DNA from 3 places in the Comamonas guangdongensis genome. Region 2 is predicted to be linked to each of the others. Evidence: riboswitches for the same ligand, from Rfam matches in the RefSeq annotation. Region 2 holds a riboswitch; each other region holds the start of a gene.

Region 1 (4,338 bases), on a different contig from region 2:
GCTGCAGGCCTGTCCAACTTCGTGCGTATCACGGCCGGCGCCATGGGCACCTCGATCGCCACCACGCTCTGGGAAAACCGCGCGGCCCTGCACCATGCGCATCTGACCGAGCTGCTGGTGCAAGGCCAGGGCACGTTTGCCATCACCGTCAATCAGCTGCAGGCCTCGGGCATGAGCGCCGAGCAGGCTTACGCGCAGATCAACCGCATGATCGACCAGCAGGCGTTCACGCGCGCAGCCGACGACATCTTTCTGGCGTCGTCCATGCTGTTCCTGAGCCTGATCGTGCTGATCTGGTTCACCAAGCGCCCCGCTGCCCATGCGGGAGGAGCCGAGGCGGCTGCCGGCGCGCACTAGGCCTCGGAAGCCACTGCCAGGAGCTGCCCCCGCCGCATCCACTGGCGCGGGTAGCTCTTTTTGATGGCGGTGCTGGCGCGTTCGGGCCCTGGCAAGCCGCTTCAAGCCTCGCCGGAGCGCTTGTCCAGGCGGCGCAGAAAGACCTGCAGCTCCTTGACCACCTGGGCGTCACCCTTGGCCTGGGCGCAGGCCAAGCCCTGCTGCCATGCCTGGCGCGCGGCCTCCGCGTCGCCCAGCGCCAACTGCGCCTTGCCCAACTGCTTCCAGGCCACCGAATAGTTGGGATCCAGGCGCGTGGCCTGCTGCAGATGGCTACAGGCCAGCAGCTCCTGGCCTTCGTCGGCATAGGCCTTGCCCAGGGTATAGCGCAGCAATGCGCTGTCCTTGCCGGCGGCCAGCATGTTCTCCAGATTGCGAACCATGGGATTCATCTCGTGCGTGCTCCTGTGGCGGCCAGTGTCTCACCCCGGCCGCCGCGGGCAAGAATGGCCGGCCTGCCGATACGGCCTCTTGCAAACGCCTGCTTGCAACAGCTGCAGCCGCCCCAAACTACGCCGAATCTGCCACTTGCCGCAATCTATCTTGTTCAAGAACTCCAGACCTGCCGCCGCCGGCTACGAGGACTCGCCCCAGTATGCGGACGGGCGTTTTCGCAACACCCATCCGCGCCCGGCCAACGGCCCCAAGCCCGACGCCAGAACGCTGTGGAACTTCTTTTTCAACAAGCCCGCGGACTCCGTACCCGGCCAGGCTCTGCCGGTGCAGAGCCTGAACGCGGCCGCCCTGGAGGCCGCCCCCGAGCGCAGCCTCTACCGCCTGGGCCACTCCACGCTGCTGCTCAAGCTGCGCGGCGGCTGGTGGCTTACCGACCCCGTGTTCTCGGAGCGCGCCTCGCCTCTGCCGTTTGCCGGGCCCAAGCGCTTTCATGCGCCGCCCGTAGGCTTGGACGAGCTGCCGCCGCTGCGCGGCGTGCTGCTGTCGCATGACCATTACGACCATCTGGACCGCACCACCATCCGCGTGCTTGCACCCAAGGTGGGGATTTTTCTGTGCCCGCTGGGGGTTGGCGACCGGCTTGCGGCCTGGGGCGTGCCGGCCGACAAGATCGTGCAGCACGACTGGTGGCAGGGCAGCGAGGTCGACGGCCTGCGCTTCACGGCCACGCCGGCCCAGCATTTCTCGGGCCGTGGCCTGCGCGACGGCAACCGCACGCTCTGGGCTTCCTGGGTCATAGAGGATTTGCAGGACTCCCGGCCGCTGCGCATTTTCTTCAGCGGCGACGGCGGCTATTTCGACGGCTTTGCCAAGATAGGCCGGCACTTCGGCCCGTTTGAGCTCACGCTCATGGAAACCGGGGCCTACGATCCGCACTGGCCCTATGTCCACATGCATCCGGCCCAGACCCTGCAGGCCCACCAGGATCTCGGGGGGCGCTGGCTGCTGCCCATACACAACGGCACCTTCAGCCTGGCCATGCATGCCTGGTGGGACCCGTTCGAGCAGATCCTGGGCCTGAGCCGGAAACACGGCGTCGCGATCTCCACCCCCATGATGGGCGAGCGCCTGGACCTCGATGCCCCGCATACGGGAACGCCCTGGTGGCGGGCCTGCGCCGAGGCCGATGGCGCCAGGCAGGCCCTGATTCCCGCGCAATCCTGAGACCGGGAGCGGCATGGCCGAGAATGCCGCATGGAAATTTCGCGCCACTCACGCTGCCTCGCCCTCTGCACCTCCTTCCTGACGGCCCTGCTGCTCGGTGCCTGCGCCGGCGCCATCCCACCACAGGCGGTCGAGCCTACTCCAGAACCGCAGGCCGATTCAACACCGGCCTCCAGCGGCCAGGCCGAGGGCTGGCCGGCCTGGATCGCTGCCGACTGCATACCACCGGGCCAGCTGGAGCGAAGCCCGCGGGCGCAGCAGCGCGGAACACCGGTCATCCATGCCAACTGGTTTCCCCAGGGCCTGCAGATCCAGGTCGTGGTCAGGCTGGAAGTGACGCCCCAGGGAGAGCTGGGCCGCGTGGCCTATCTGCCCGCCGGCACCGATCCACGCATCATGGCGGCCATCACGCGCTCGCTCAAGCGCTGGAAGTTCGAACCCGGCATGCGCGACGGCAAGCCGGTCACGGCCTGCTTCGAGCAGCCCTACGCTCTGAGTTTTCCGCGCCAAGACATTCCCTCCTCGGCAGCTGGCAAGCAGTGAGCACGCCGGGCGCCGGATTGCGCGCAAGCAGTTGCCCGGCTCTGGCCTATCGAAAACCCCGAAACTGCGTATTGCGGTGATGCGGGGCCCGCGCCCACGGCTAGAATTCCCAGGTCAGGAGAGAGTGCCTGCCGCTTCGAGCGGCCATGCACCGCCGAAGGCGCAGACACCCCATCCCGGTGCCCAAACGCTCAGGCAAAAGGACTGGCAACCGCTGTCGCACCTTGGTGCTACGGCGTTCCTTGTTGGAGAGAGATGCCGGATGGCATCCACCGAAGGAGCAAACTGCCCGGCCTCAATGCGCGGCAGTGAATCTCTCAGGTAAAGCGGACAGCAGGGCAAGCCCGCCATTCGTGGCCCGGCCATTCATGGCCCTGCCATGCATGGCAACTCATTTTGGTTTGACCACCGGAGCGCTTGCCTGTGACTGCTGCCGACACCTCTTCCGCCCTGCGTACCACGCCGCTGTTTGCGCTGCACCAAAAGCTCGGCGCCCGCATGGTGCCGTTTGCCGGCTACTCCATGCCCGTGCAATATCCCCAGGGGCTGATGGCCGAGCATCTGCACACGCGCCAGGCCGCGGGCCTGTTCGACGTCTCCCATATGGGCCAGCTGCTGCTGCGCGGGCCCGATGCGGCCGCCGCCCTCGAGTCGCTGATGCCCGTGGACGTGATCGGCCTGGGTCTGCACAAGCAGCGCTACGGCCTGCTGCTCAACGACGAGGGCGGCATTCTCGACGATCTGATGTTCGTCAATCGCGGCGCGGATCTGTTCCTCATCGTCAACGGCGCCTGCAAAGAGGCCGATATCGCCCATATCCAAGGCCGCATCGGCAGCCGCTGCGAGCTTGTCCCCCTGCCCGATCGCGCGCTGCTGGCCCTGCAAGGCCCCCAGGCAGCCACCGCGCTGCAGCGGCTTATCCCCGGCATCGGTGCACTGGTCTTCATGACCGGCAATCATTGCGACTGGCAAGGTCATGCGCTCTACATCACGCGCAGCGGCTATACCGGCGAGGACGGCTTTGAAATCTCCCTGCCCGGCGATGCGGCTCAAGCGTTTGCCGAAGCCTTGCTGGCCCAGCCCGAAGTGGCCCCCGTGGGCCTGGGCGCGCGCAACTCGCTGCGCCTGGAGGCGGGGCTCTGTCTCTATGGCAATGACATCGACACCACGACAACGCCGGTCGAAGCGGCCCTGAACTGGGCCATGCAGAAGGTGCGCCGCCCCGGCGGCGAGCGCGCGGGCGGCTTTCCCGGCGCTGCCATCGTTTTCGAGCAGCTGCAGGAGCCGCAGCGACTCAAGCGCAAGCGCGTGGGCCTGATTGCGCTGGAGCGCATTCCCGTGCGCGAGCCCGCGGTGCTGGAGAACATGGACGGCCAGCATATAGGCCATATCACCAGCGGCCTGCTGAGCCCCACGCTCAACCAGCCCGTGGCCCTGGCCTATGTGGCGCCCGACTACGCGGCGCCGGAGACGCAGATTTTTGCCATGGTGCGCGGCAAGCCCGTGCCCATGAAGGTGACGGCCACCCCATTCGTGCCCACCAACTACTACCGGAGCTAGGCCCGTGGCCTCGCGCTTGAGCAGGCCAGTTCGCCAAACCAGGCCCCGAACGCCGCTACAGTGCGAGCTGGACCTTTCTCAAAACCCGATTCCCCTGAATCCCCATCCGGAGCTTTTCATGAGCATCAAATATTCCAAAGAACACGAATGGATCAACGCCGCTGATACCCAGGCAGCCATTGTCGGCATCACCGTCCACGCGCAGGACGCACTGGGCGA
Region 2 (4,338 bases):
AACAGAATCAGCACGCCGGTGATCAGAAAGGCCACTACGGCCAGCACCTTGATCAGCGCGAACCAGTACTCGGCCTCGGCAAAGCCGCGCGCGGAAAACGCGTTCAGCCCCACCATCAGCAGCAGGAACAGGCCGCTCCAGAGGATGCCGGGCACATTGGGGAACCAGTAGGCCATGACCAGTTGCGAGGCCACCAGGTCCACGGCCACCACCACGGCCCAGCTGAACCAGAAGTTCCAGCCCAGCGCAAAGCCGAAGCCGCGATCCACATAGCGCGAGGCATAGGTAGAGAAAGAGCCGGCCACCGGCATGAAGGCGGCCAGCTCGCCCAGGCTGGTCATGATGTAGTAGACCATGATGCCGATGAGCAGATAGGTGAGCACGGCGCCGCCCGGGCCGATCTGGGCAATGGCCGAGCCGGAGGCCACAAACAGGCCCGTGCCGATGGCGCCGCCGATGGCGATCATGCTCAGGTGGCGCTGCTTGAGCACGCGGTGCAGATGCGGCTCGGACGCTGGCGCGCTGTCGCTGCAGCCGTCTGCGGTCTGCTGGCTGGAGGGAGATGGAGACATGGGTCTTGTGATCTGGGTTTGCGCCCATCAGGCAAAGTCACCAGACCATCTCTTGCGCATTGCAGGCCGCAACGCAAAAAAGCGATCACATTGATCGCTGCAACGAGGACAAAGGAATCAAGCCAACAGACAGAAGATTGGGCGCACAGTCCTGCAACCACCTGCACCAGCAGCCACCCCGGCCGGGTGCTTCAACAGCCAAGCGGTGCGGCCGCTGAGCCAATTGACGAGCAAAACCGTCATTTTGCCCAAATCCTTCAATGACTATGGCACGCACCATCAATGCAATGACGGATTCTGGGGCTGCTCAGCTCCACTTGACAGATGGTATCGCTATTAAATTGAGGGCATCCTGCGCTTGAAAATCAAGCACTATCCCGCAATCAAGCTCCCAAACCAACAGGACCGTGACGCATGGCGCCGTCAAACTGGCCGATCCGCAAAAAACGGCCACGCCGGCACTTTGCCCGGTAAGTCTAGAAAACCCGTATATCCAAGCCATGGCGTTCTTCTTACATTCGCCCTCGGGCCCTTAGCCCAGTGATGCCGAGAGAGACTGCAGCGCAGCGCCGAAGGAGCAACCGCCCCGGAAACTCTCAGGCAAAAGGATCGGCATCACTTGTTTCATCACTCTGAAGAATGTCCGGCGCCATCGTCCGCCGGGCATACCGAAGGAGCAAGCGATCATCGCCCCGGCGATGCCTCGTGAATCTCTCAGGTCCAGAACAGAGGGGGCGTCCGCTGCGCATATTGCGCACGGACTCCACCTTTGACGCATCTGGAGCTGATCATCATGAAGACAATCGCCGTTATCGGAGGCGGCATCACGGGCGTGACCACGGCCTATGCCCTGGCCAAGCGCGGATTTTCCATCACCCTGTTCGAGAAGCAGCGCTATGCCGCCATGGAAACCTCATTTGCCAATGGCGGCCAGCTCTCGGCATCGAATGCCGAGGTCTGGACCCATTGGTCCACCGTCCTCAAGGGCCTCAAGTGGATGCTCAAGAGCGATGCTCCGCTGCTGCTCAATCCCAAGCCCAGCTGGCACAAGATTTCCTGGTTCTGCCAGTTCCTCGCGGCCATTCCTCACTACGAGAAAAACACGGTCGAAACCGCGCGCCTGGCGATTGCGGCGCGTGAACATCTGTTTGACTGGGCAGATGCCGAAGGCATTGACTTCGATCTGAAGAAGAAAGGCATTCTGCATATCTACCGTGACCAGGCGGGCTTCGAGCACGCAGGCAAGGTCTCGCAGCTGCTCGCCCTGGGCGGGCTGGAGCGCCGCGCCGTAACGCCCCAGGAAATGCGGGCCATCGAGCCCACGCTGTCCGGAACCTTCTATGGCGGCTACTTCACCGAGAGCGATTCCACCGGCGACATCCACAAGTTCACCAGCGGCCTCGCCGGCGCCTGCGAAAGGCTGGGCGTGCAATGCCGCTACGGTCAGGAGATCGTGGCAGTGAACAGCAATGGCAAGCAGGCCAGCGTGACCGTGCGCCAGGGTCTGGAAACCGAAGCCTTGACCTTCGACGCCATGGTGGTCTGCGCCGGCACGGCCAGCCGCGCGCTGGCCAGCCAGCTCGGTGACAGCGTCAACATCTATCCGGTCAAGGGCTACTCCATCACGGTCAATCTGCTCGACGAGACCAGCCGTGCCTCGGCCCCCATGGTGAGCCTGCTCGACGACGAGACCAAGCTGGTCACCAGCCGCCTCGGCGACGATCGCTTCCGCGTGGCGGGCACGGCCGAATTCAACGGCTACAACAAGGACATCCGCGCCGACCGCATCCGCCCACTCATCGAATGGGTGCAGCAATGCTTTCCGGGCGTCAGCACGCGCAGCGTCGTGCCCTGGGCCGGCCTGCGCCCCATGATGCCGGACATGCTGCCGCGCGTGGGTCGTGGTAGCAAACCCTGCGTGTTCTACAACACCGGCCACGGCCATCTGGGCTGGACCCTGTCGGCCATCACCGCCGATATGGTCGGCGACGTGGTACTGCAGTCCATGGGCAGCACCGGCAAACAGTCCCGACCGGCCACGCTGACCACCGCCAGCGCCTGATCTCAAGCTAACAACTTCAACCACAAGCCAGACACGGCAGCCGCAGCGCCCCGTGAGGGGCAGCTGTTGCCGTGCGAATGGCAAAACGGAGACATACAACATGAGCCGAAATCATCCAACCGCAGCCGGGGATTCGCTGCAACGCACAGGGGAACTGGAGCGCGGCCTCAAGGACCGGCATATCCAGCTGATCGCCCTGGGTGGCGCCATAGGCGTGGGCCTGTTCCTGGGCTCGGCCAAGGCGATTCACAAGGCGGGGCCGCTGCTGCTGCTCAGCTACGCCATCGCGGGGCTGGCCATCTTCTTCATCATGCGTGCACTGGGCGAGTTGCTGGTGCACCGCCCGGTGGCCGGCTCTTTTGCCACCTATGCCGAAACCTATGTCAGCCCCTGGGCCGGCTTTGTCACCGGCTGGACCTACTGGTTCACCTGGGTGGTGACGGGCATGGCCGAACTCACGGCCATAGGCATCTACACCCATTACTGGTTTCCGAGCATTCCGCAATGGGTTCCGGCGCTCGCCACCCTGGCCGTGCTGCTTGGAGTCAACCTGATCGCGGTCAAGGTCTTTGGCGAGCTGGAATTCTGGTTCGCGCTGATCAAGGTCGTGACCATCGTGGCCACGCTCGTGCTGGGCGTGGCCATCATCACCACGGGCTGGGGGCCGCTGGGCCAGACGGCGAGTTTCGCCAATCTCTGGTCGCATGGCGGCTTCGCGCCCATGGGCATGGTCGGCGTGGTCTTCACCTTGCAGATAGCCTGCTTTGCCTACACCGGCGTGGAACTGATAGGCGTGACCGCCGGCGAGGCCGAGTCGCCCGAGAAAGTGCTGCCGAAAGCCACCAACAGCATCGTCTACCGCATTCTGATCTTCTATGTCGGCGCCCTGGTCGTCATCATGTCGCTGGTGCCCTGGAACGAGCTCAGCCCCGACATGAGCCCCTTCGTCCATGTCTTCGACAAGCTGGGCATTCCCGCTGCGGCCGACATCATCAACTTCGTGGTCATCACCGCCGCCGCCTCTTCGTGCAACAGCGGCATCTTCAGCACCGGGCGCATGCTCTATACGCTGGCCCAGTTCAAGCAGGCGCCTGCCCGCTTGGGCAAGGTCAATTCACGCCATGTGCCTGCGGCCGGCATTGTGCTGTCGGCGGCCTTCATGCTGGTCGGCGTGGTGCTCAACTATCTGGTGCCCGAGGAAGCCTTCATCTATGTGACCAGCATTGCGACGATAGGCGCCGTGTGGACCTGGGGCATCATCGTCTTTGCCCATCTGCGCTACCGCCGCGCCGTCAAGTTGGGTCAGGCCGCTGCCGTGGCCTACCGCATGCCCGGCGCGCCGTTTACCAACTGGTTTGTGCTGGCCTTTCTGGCCGTGGTGCTGGTCTGCCTGTCGCTGGATGCCAGCACCCGCGTGGCGCTCTATATCGCGCCCCTGTGGTTTGCGCTGCTGACGCTTGGCTACCGTCTTTATGCGGCCCAGCCCGAGCGGCGCCCACGCCTGCCGCAAGCGCAGCAAGTCGCCTGAGATGCATGGCAGCCGCAATGTCGATGCCGAGCTAGCGGCATCCGATACTGCGGTATCCCGCTATTGATTCAAGAGCTTCTTGCGCTCATCCATAGTTCACTTCATCGATTTTTCAATACAGGAATGAGCTATAGAAAGCGCAGGCAGCTCTCAAAATCAGAGCTGCAAACAGATCA
Region 3 (4,338 bases), on a different contig from region 2:
CCGGCCTGCACATGCCAGACGGCCTGGCTGTCGCCCGGCAGGCGGGCCGCGGCCAGTTGATCGGGCTGGGCGGGGCGGCTCCATTGCTGGCCGGCGGACTCCGGGCTGAGCCACTCGGGCGGCAGATGCGCGGGCTGGCTCAGGTCATGTTCCAGCACGCCGCTGTGTGCCCAGTCCAAGCCGGGCTGCAGCTGCCGCGCCCGCTCGAGCTGCTGCAGGGTTTGCAGTGTAGTGCGCACGCCGCTGCGCGACAGGCGCGAGATCAGGCTGTCGTCGGGCGAGACATGGGGGCAGAACAGGCCCGCGGGCAGGCCGGAGGCCCCGGCCGCGGGCTCGGTCCCCGCATCCAGCACGCTGACCCGCCAGCCGCGCCGCGCGAGGCTGGCCGCCGCCGCAGCGCCCGCCAGGCCCGAGCCCAGTACCAGGCAGCGTCCGGGCCGCTCCACGGGGGCTGGCAGCCCGTCATCGCGGTGGCGCGGCTCCCAGCGCGGGTCGTAGCTGGCCTGCAGATTGTGGCGCTTGGGCGGTATGCCCGCGACCTTGTGCACCGCAAAGCCCAGCTTGCCCAGGCTCTCGCGCACCTCTGCGGCCACGGACCAGGTGGCCAGGCTCGTTCCCCGGCGGCAGTGGCGCGCCACGTTCTTGAGCAGCTCGGGGCTCCAGAGACCGGGGTTCCTGGAAGGGGAGAAGCCGTCGAGATACACGCTGTCCACCGTGAGCTGCTGCTTGCGCAGCATGGCCTCGGCATCGCCTATATACAGCGTGAGCAGCACCCGGCCCTCGTCAAACGAAAGCCGGTGGACACCGGGCAGCAGTCCCCACCACTGGGCGGCGAGCTGCTCGCCCAGCTCGTGCAGCAGCGGGTCGTCGGGCAGGCCGCGCCGCAGATCCTCGGCCGCGACCGGATAGGCCTCGACGGAGACAAAGTGCAGCAGGCGCGGGCGCCTGGGGTCGGCCTTCCAGGCGGCCCAGGTGACGAGGAAATTCAGGCCGAAGCCGAAGCCGGTTTCCAGAATGCGCCACTGGCCGGCATCGGCCCAGGCCGCGGGCAGCTTGCAGCCGGCCAGAAAAACCTGGCGCGCCTGGTCAAGGCCGCCCAGCTCGCTGTGATAGCGGTCGCCAAATCGGGTGCTATAGGGAGTGCCATCAGGCATCCATGTAATGGGTTCGGACATGGCAGGGGAAAACGCATCAACAGGGCGTGACGCTTAAAAACTGGCGCAGCGTAAAGGCCAGAGGCAGCGAGCAAGGGCCGTCCCGCAGCGAGGCTGTCGTCCCCTTCCCGCGAAGCGAGAGAGGGGGAAGGCGCGCAGCGCCACAGGGGGAGCATTATTTCACTCCCAGCGCTGCTGATAGGAAAACACGGGCAGCCGCCATTTGAAGCGTATGGCCGCCAGACGAAACGCCAAGCCGCCGGCAAAGCAGACAACGGTGCTGATATTGGAGCTTACGTCCAGGTGGCGCAGGCCCAGGAACATCAGGCAGACTGCCAGCGAGACGCTGGCATAGAGCTCGCGCCGGAACACCACGGGGACCTGGTTGCACAGCACGTCGCGCAGAATGCCGCCGCTGATACCGGTGATCATGCCGGCCATGATGACCACGATGGCGGGGTAGCCCAGCTCCAGCGCCACATTGCTGCCGATCAGCGAGAACGCGATCAGGCCCATGGCGTCGAGAAACAGAAAGACCTGCTTGAGCCGGTGCATATGGCGGGCGATCACCGTGGTCAGCAGGCCGAAGCTGATGACCAGGTACACATATTCGGGATGCTGGGTCCAGCCTATGGGGTAATGGCCCAGCACCATGTCGCGGATGGTGCCGCCGCCCAGGGCCGTGACGAATGCGATCACGACCACGCCGAAGATGTCCATATTGCGCCGGCCCGCGGCGAGCGCGCCGGACATGGCTTCGGCGGCGATGGCCACCAGATAGATGACCAGCATGACGGTGAAGCTGGAGGTCTGGAATGAGTCCAGCAGGGAAACGGAAGGAAGCATGACAGCCCTCGGGGAAAGACCGGCCATTCGTATCCGAAAGAGAATGTCCGGTGTGCCTCTCCCGCTGTCCTTTTACCTGAGAGTTGCGCATGAGCACCTTCGCGGTGGACATGCTTGCCCCTTCGGTGAGCCCTGCAGACTTGTGGTTGCGGGCTGCTCTCCAGTTGGCGATATCCGGGTCTTGTCCGACCCACCTGCGGTACTTATTGCCTGAGCGATTATGGGAGTTTGCGCCTTCGGCGGGAACCGTTGACAGGTTCCGCTCTCCCGCAGGATGGGCGCGATTCTAGCCAGTTCCAGAGACCGTATTCGGGTTAATACCTGTGCCGGCCTGGTTTGATGGGTCGTGCGGCAACCGGCTTTAGAGGCCGAGGGCGGGCCCGGCGCCGCCATCTGTCCCGCAGGCCGGCCCCTCGCTGGTGCAGCCGCCCGCAATAAAAAAGCCCCGGGCCAGCGCCACGGGGCTTTGTGTCCGAGTCAGACGAACTTACTCTGCGCTGGGAGGCACATAGCCGGCAGCCGCATCCGCGCCGCCGCCAAAGAAATGGTTTTCCATCTGGCGGACCAGATATTGACGGGCGCGGGCATCGGCCAGGTTCAGGCGGTTTTCATTGACCAGCATGGTCTGGTGCTTGAGCCAGTCGGCCCAGGCCTGCTTGCTCACGCTTTCATAGATGCGCTTGCCCAGCTCGCCAGGGTAGGGAGGGAAGTCCAGGCCTTCAGCGTCGATGCCAAGCTTGATGCAGTGAACAGTACGTGCCATGAAAAATGTCCTTGTTGTTGATTTCAGATGTTTAGGTAATAACAAACTGAAATCTTAGTAGTTTGAGTTTTAAGACTGCGGTTGAAGAATGCACAGCAACGGTGAAGCCCGTTATCCATTCACTCCAAGAACACAGTCACATGAAAAATCGTCGCCACTTTATCAAGTTTCCTCTGGCTGCCAGCCTGATTGCCGGCTTGACCCTGTCCGCTCTGCCCACATTGCCGGCCCTGGCCCAGGGCGGCGTGCAGTTGCTCAACGTCTCCTACGACCCGACGCGCGAGCTGTACGTGAACTACAACCAGGCGTTCGCCAAGCACTGGAAGGCGACCCAGGGCCAGGATGTGAGCATCAAGCAGTCGCATGGCGGCTCGGGCAAGCAGGCGCGCTCCATCATCGACGGCATCGAGGCCGATGTGGCGACGCTGGCCCTGGCCGGCGACATCGACGCCCTGGTCAAGAACGGCAGCGTCAAGCCCGACTGGCAAAAGCGCCTGCCGCACAACAGCGCGCCCTACAACTCCACCATTGTGTTTCTGGTGAAAAAAGGCAATCCCAAGAACATCAAGGACTGGGACGATCTGGTCAAGCCCGGCGTCCAGGTGATCACGCCCAACCCCAAGACCTCGGGCGGCGCGCGCTGGAACTATCTGGCAGCCTGGGAATTCGCCAAGCGCAAATATGGCGGCGAGGCCCAGGCCAAGGATTTCATCACCAAGCTCTACAAGAACGTGCCCGTGCTCGATACCGGCGCACGCGGCTCCACCGTGACCTTTGTGCAGCGCGGCCTCGGCGATGTGCTGCTGGCCTGGGAGAACGAGGCCTATCTGGCGCTCAAGGAATTCGGCCCCGAGAAGTTCCAGATCGTCGCGCCTTCGCTGTCCATACTGGCCGAGCCTTCGGTGGCCGTGGTCGACAAGGTGGTGGACAAGAAGGGTACGCGTACTGTGGCCGAGGCCTATCTCAAGTATCTGTACTCCGAGGAAGGCCAGCGTATCGCCGCGCAGAACTTCTACCGTCCGACCGACGCCAAGGTCGCGGCCGAGTACTCCAAGCAGTTCCCCAAGCTGGAGCTGTTCACCATCGACCAGGCTTTTGGCGGCTGGGCAGCGGCGGACAAGGCCCATTTTGCCGACGGCGGCAGCTTCGACCAGATCTACAGCAAGAAATAAAGGCGGCGTGGCGGCCCGGCCGCCATCTGCTTACGATTCGATGGAGAGCTAAGCCATGTCCATTTTGCTGATTGCCGGCAGCCCTTCGCAGCCCTCGCGCTCCAGCGCCTTGCTCGACGCCGTGGCCGCCCGTCTGCAGGCTCAGGGCCTGCGCTCCGAGCCCGTGCTGGAGCTGAACCGGCTCGATCCCGCGGCCCTGCTGCAGGCGCGCTTCGACGATCCCGTCATCCGCGCCGTCACCGACCGCGTGGCCCGGGCCGAGGCGGTGGTGGTCGCGACCCCGGTTTACAAGGCGGCCTACAGCGGCCTGCTCAAGGTCTTTCTCGATGTGCTGCCGCAGACCGCGCTCAAGGGCAAGCTGGTCCTGCCCCTGGCCACGGGCGGCAGCCCCCACCACATGCTG

Evidence for each region. Region 2 has a riboswitch for glycine ahead of AB6724_RS00225 (D-amino acid dehydrogenase). Riboswitches for the same ligand answer to the same signal wherever they lie in the genome.
Region 1: it holds a riboswitch for glycine, as region 2 does, so the genes downstream of both, gcvT (glycine cleavage system aminomethyltransferase GcvT) here and AB6724_RS00225 (D-amino acid dehydrogenase) in region 2, are expected to answer to the same signal.
Region 3: it holds a riboswitch for glycine, as region 2 does, so the genes downstream of both, AB6724_RS17885 (trimeric intracellular cation channel family protein) here and AB6724_RS00225 (D-amino acid dehydrogenase) in region 2, are expected to answer to the same signal.

The regions. Positions count from the first base shown of each region.
Region 1 covers NZ_JBFYGN010000005.1:164,730-169,067, forward strand. Annotated here, with positions in the region: gene AB6724_RS06290 (DHA2 family efflux MFS transporter permease subunit) at 1-357, shown strand, start outside; gene AB6724_RS06295 (tetratricopeptide repeat protein) at 459-788, opposite strand; gene AB6724_RS06300 (MBL fold metallo-hydrolase) at 940-2,016, shown strand; gene AB6724_RS06305 (energy transducer TonB) at 2,047-2,559, shown strand; glycine riboswitch at 2,665-2,776, shown strand; glycine riboswitch at 2,795-2,903, shown strand; gene gcvT (glycine cleavage system aminomethyltransferase GcvT) at 2,983-4,119, shown strand; gene gcvH (glycine cleavage system protein GcvH) at 4,238-4,338, shown strand, end outside.
Region 2 covers NZ_JBFYGN010000001.1:55,603-59,940, reverse strand. Annotated here, with positions in the region: gene AB6724_RS00230 (amino acid permease) at 1-572, opposite strand, end outside; glycine riboswitch at 1,110-1,194, shown strand; glycine riboswitch at 1,195-1,311, shown strand; gene AB6724_RS00225 (D-amino acid dehydrogenase) at 1,366-2,634, shown strand; gene AB6724_RS00220 (amino acid permease) at 2,735-4,162, shown strand; gene AB6724_RS00215 (EamA family transporter) at 4,319-4,338, opposite strand, start outside.
Region 3 covers NZ_JBFYGN010000025.1:12,384-16,721, forward strand. Annotated here, with positions in the region: gene mnmC (bifunctional tRNA (5-methylaminomethyl-2-thiouridine)(34)-methyltransferase MnmC2/FAD-dependent 5-carboxymethylaminomethyl-2-thiouridine(34) oxidoreductase MnmC1) at 1-1,175, opposite strand, end outside; gene AB6724_RS17885 (trimeric intracellular cation channel family protein) at 1,335-2,000, opposite strand; glycine riboswitch at 2,055-2,174, opposite strand; glycine riboswitch at 2,188-2,280, opposite strand; gene AB6724_RS17890 (oxidative damage protection protein) at 2,488-2,763, opposite strand; gene AB6724_RS17895 (sulfate ABC transporter substrate-binding protein) at 2,904-3,935, shown strand; gene ssuE (NADPH-dependent FMN reductase) at 3,991-4,338, shown strand, end outside.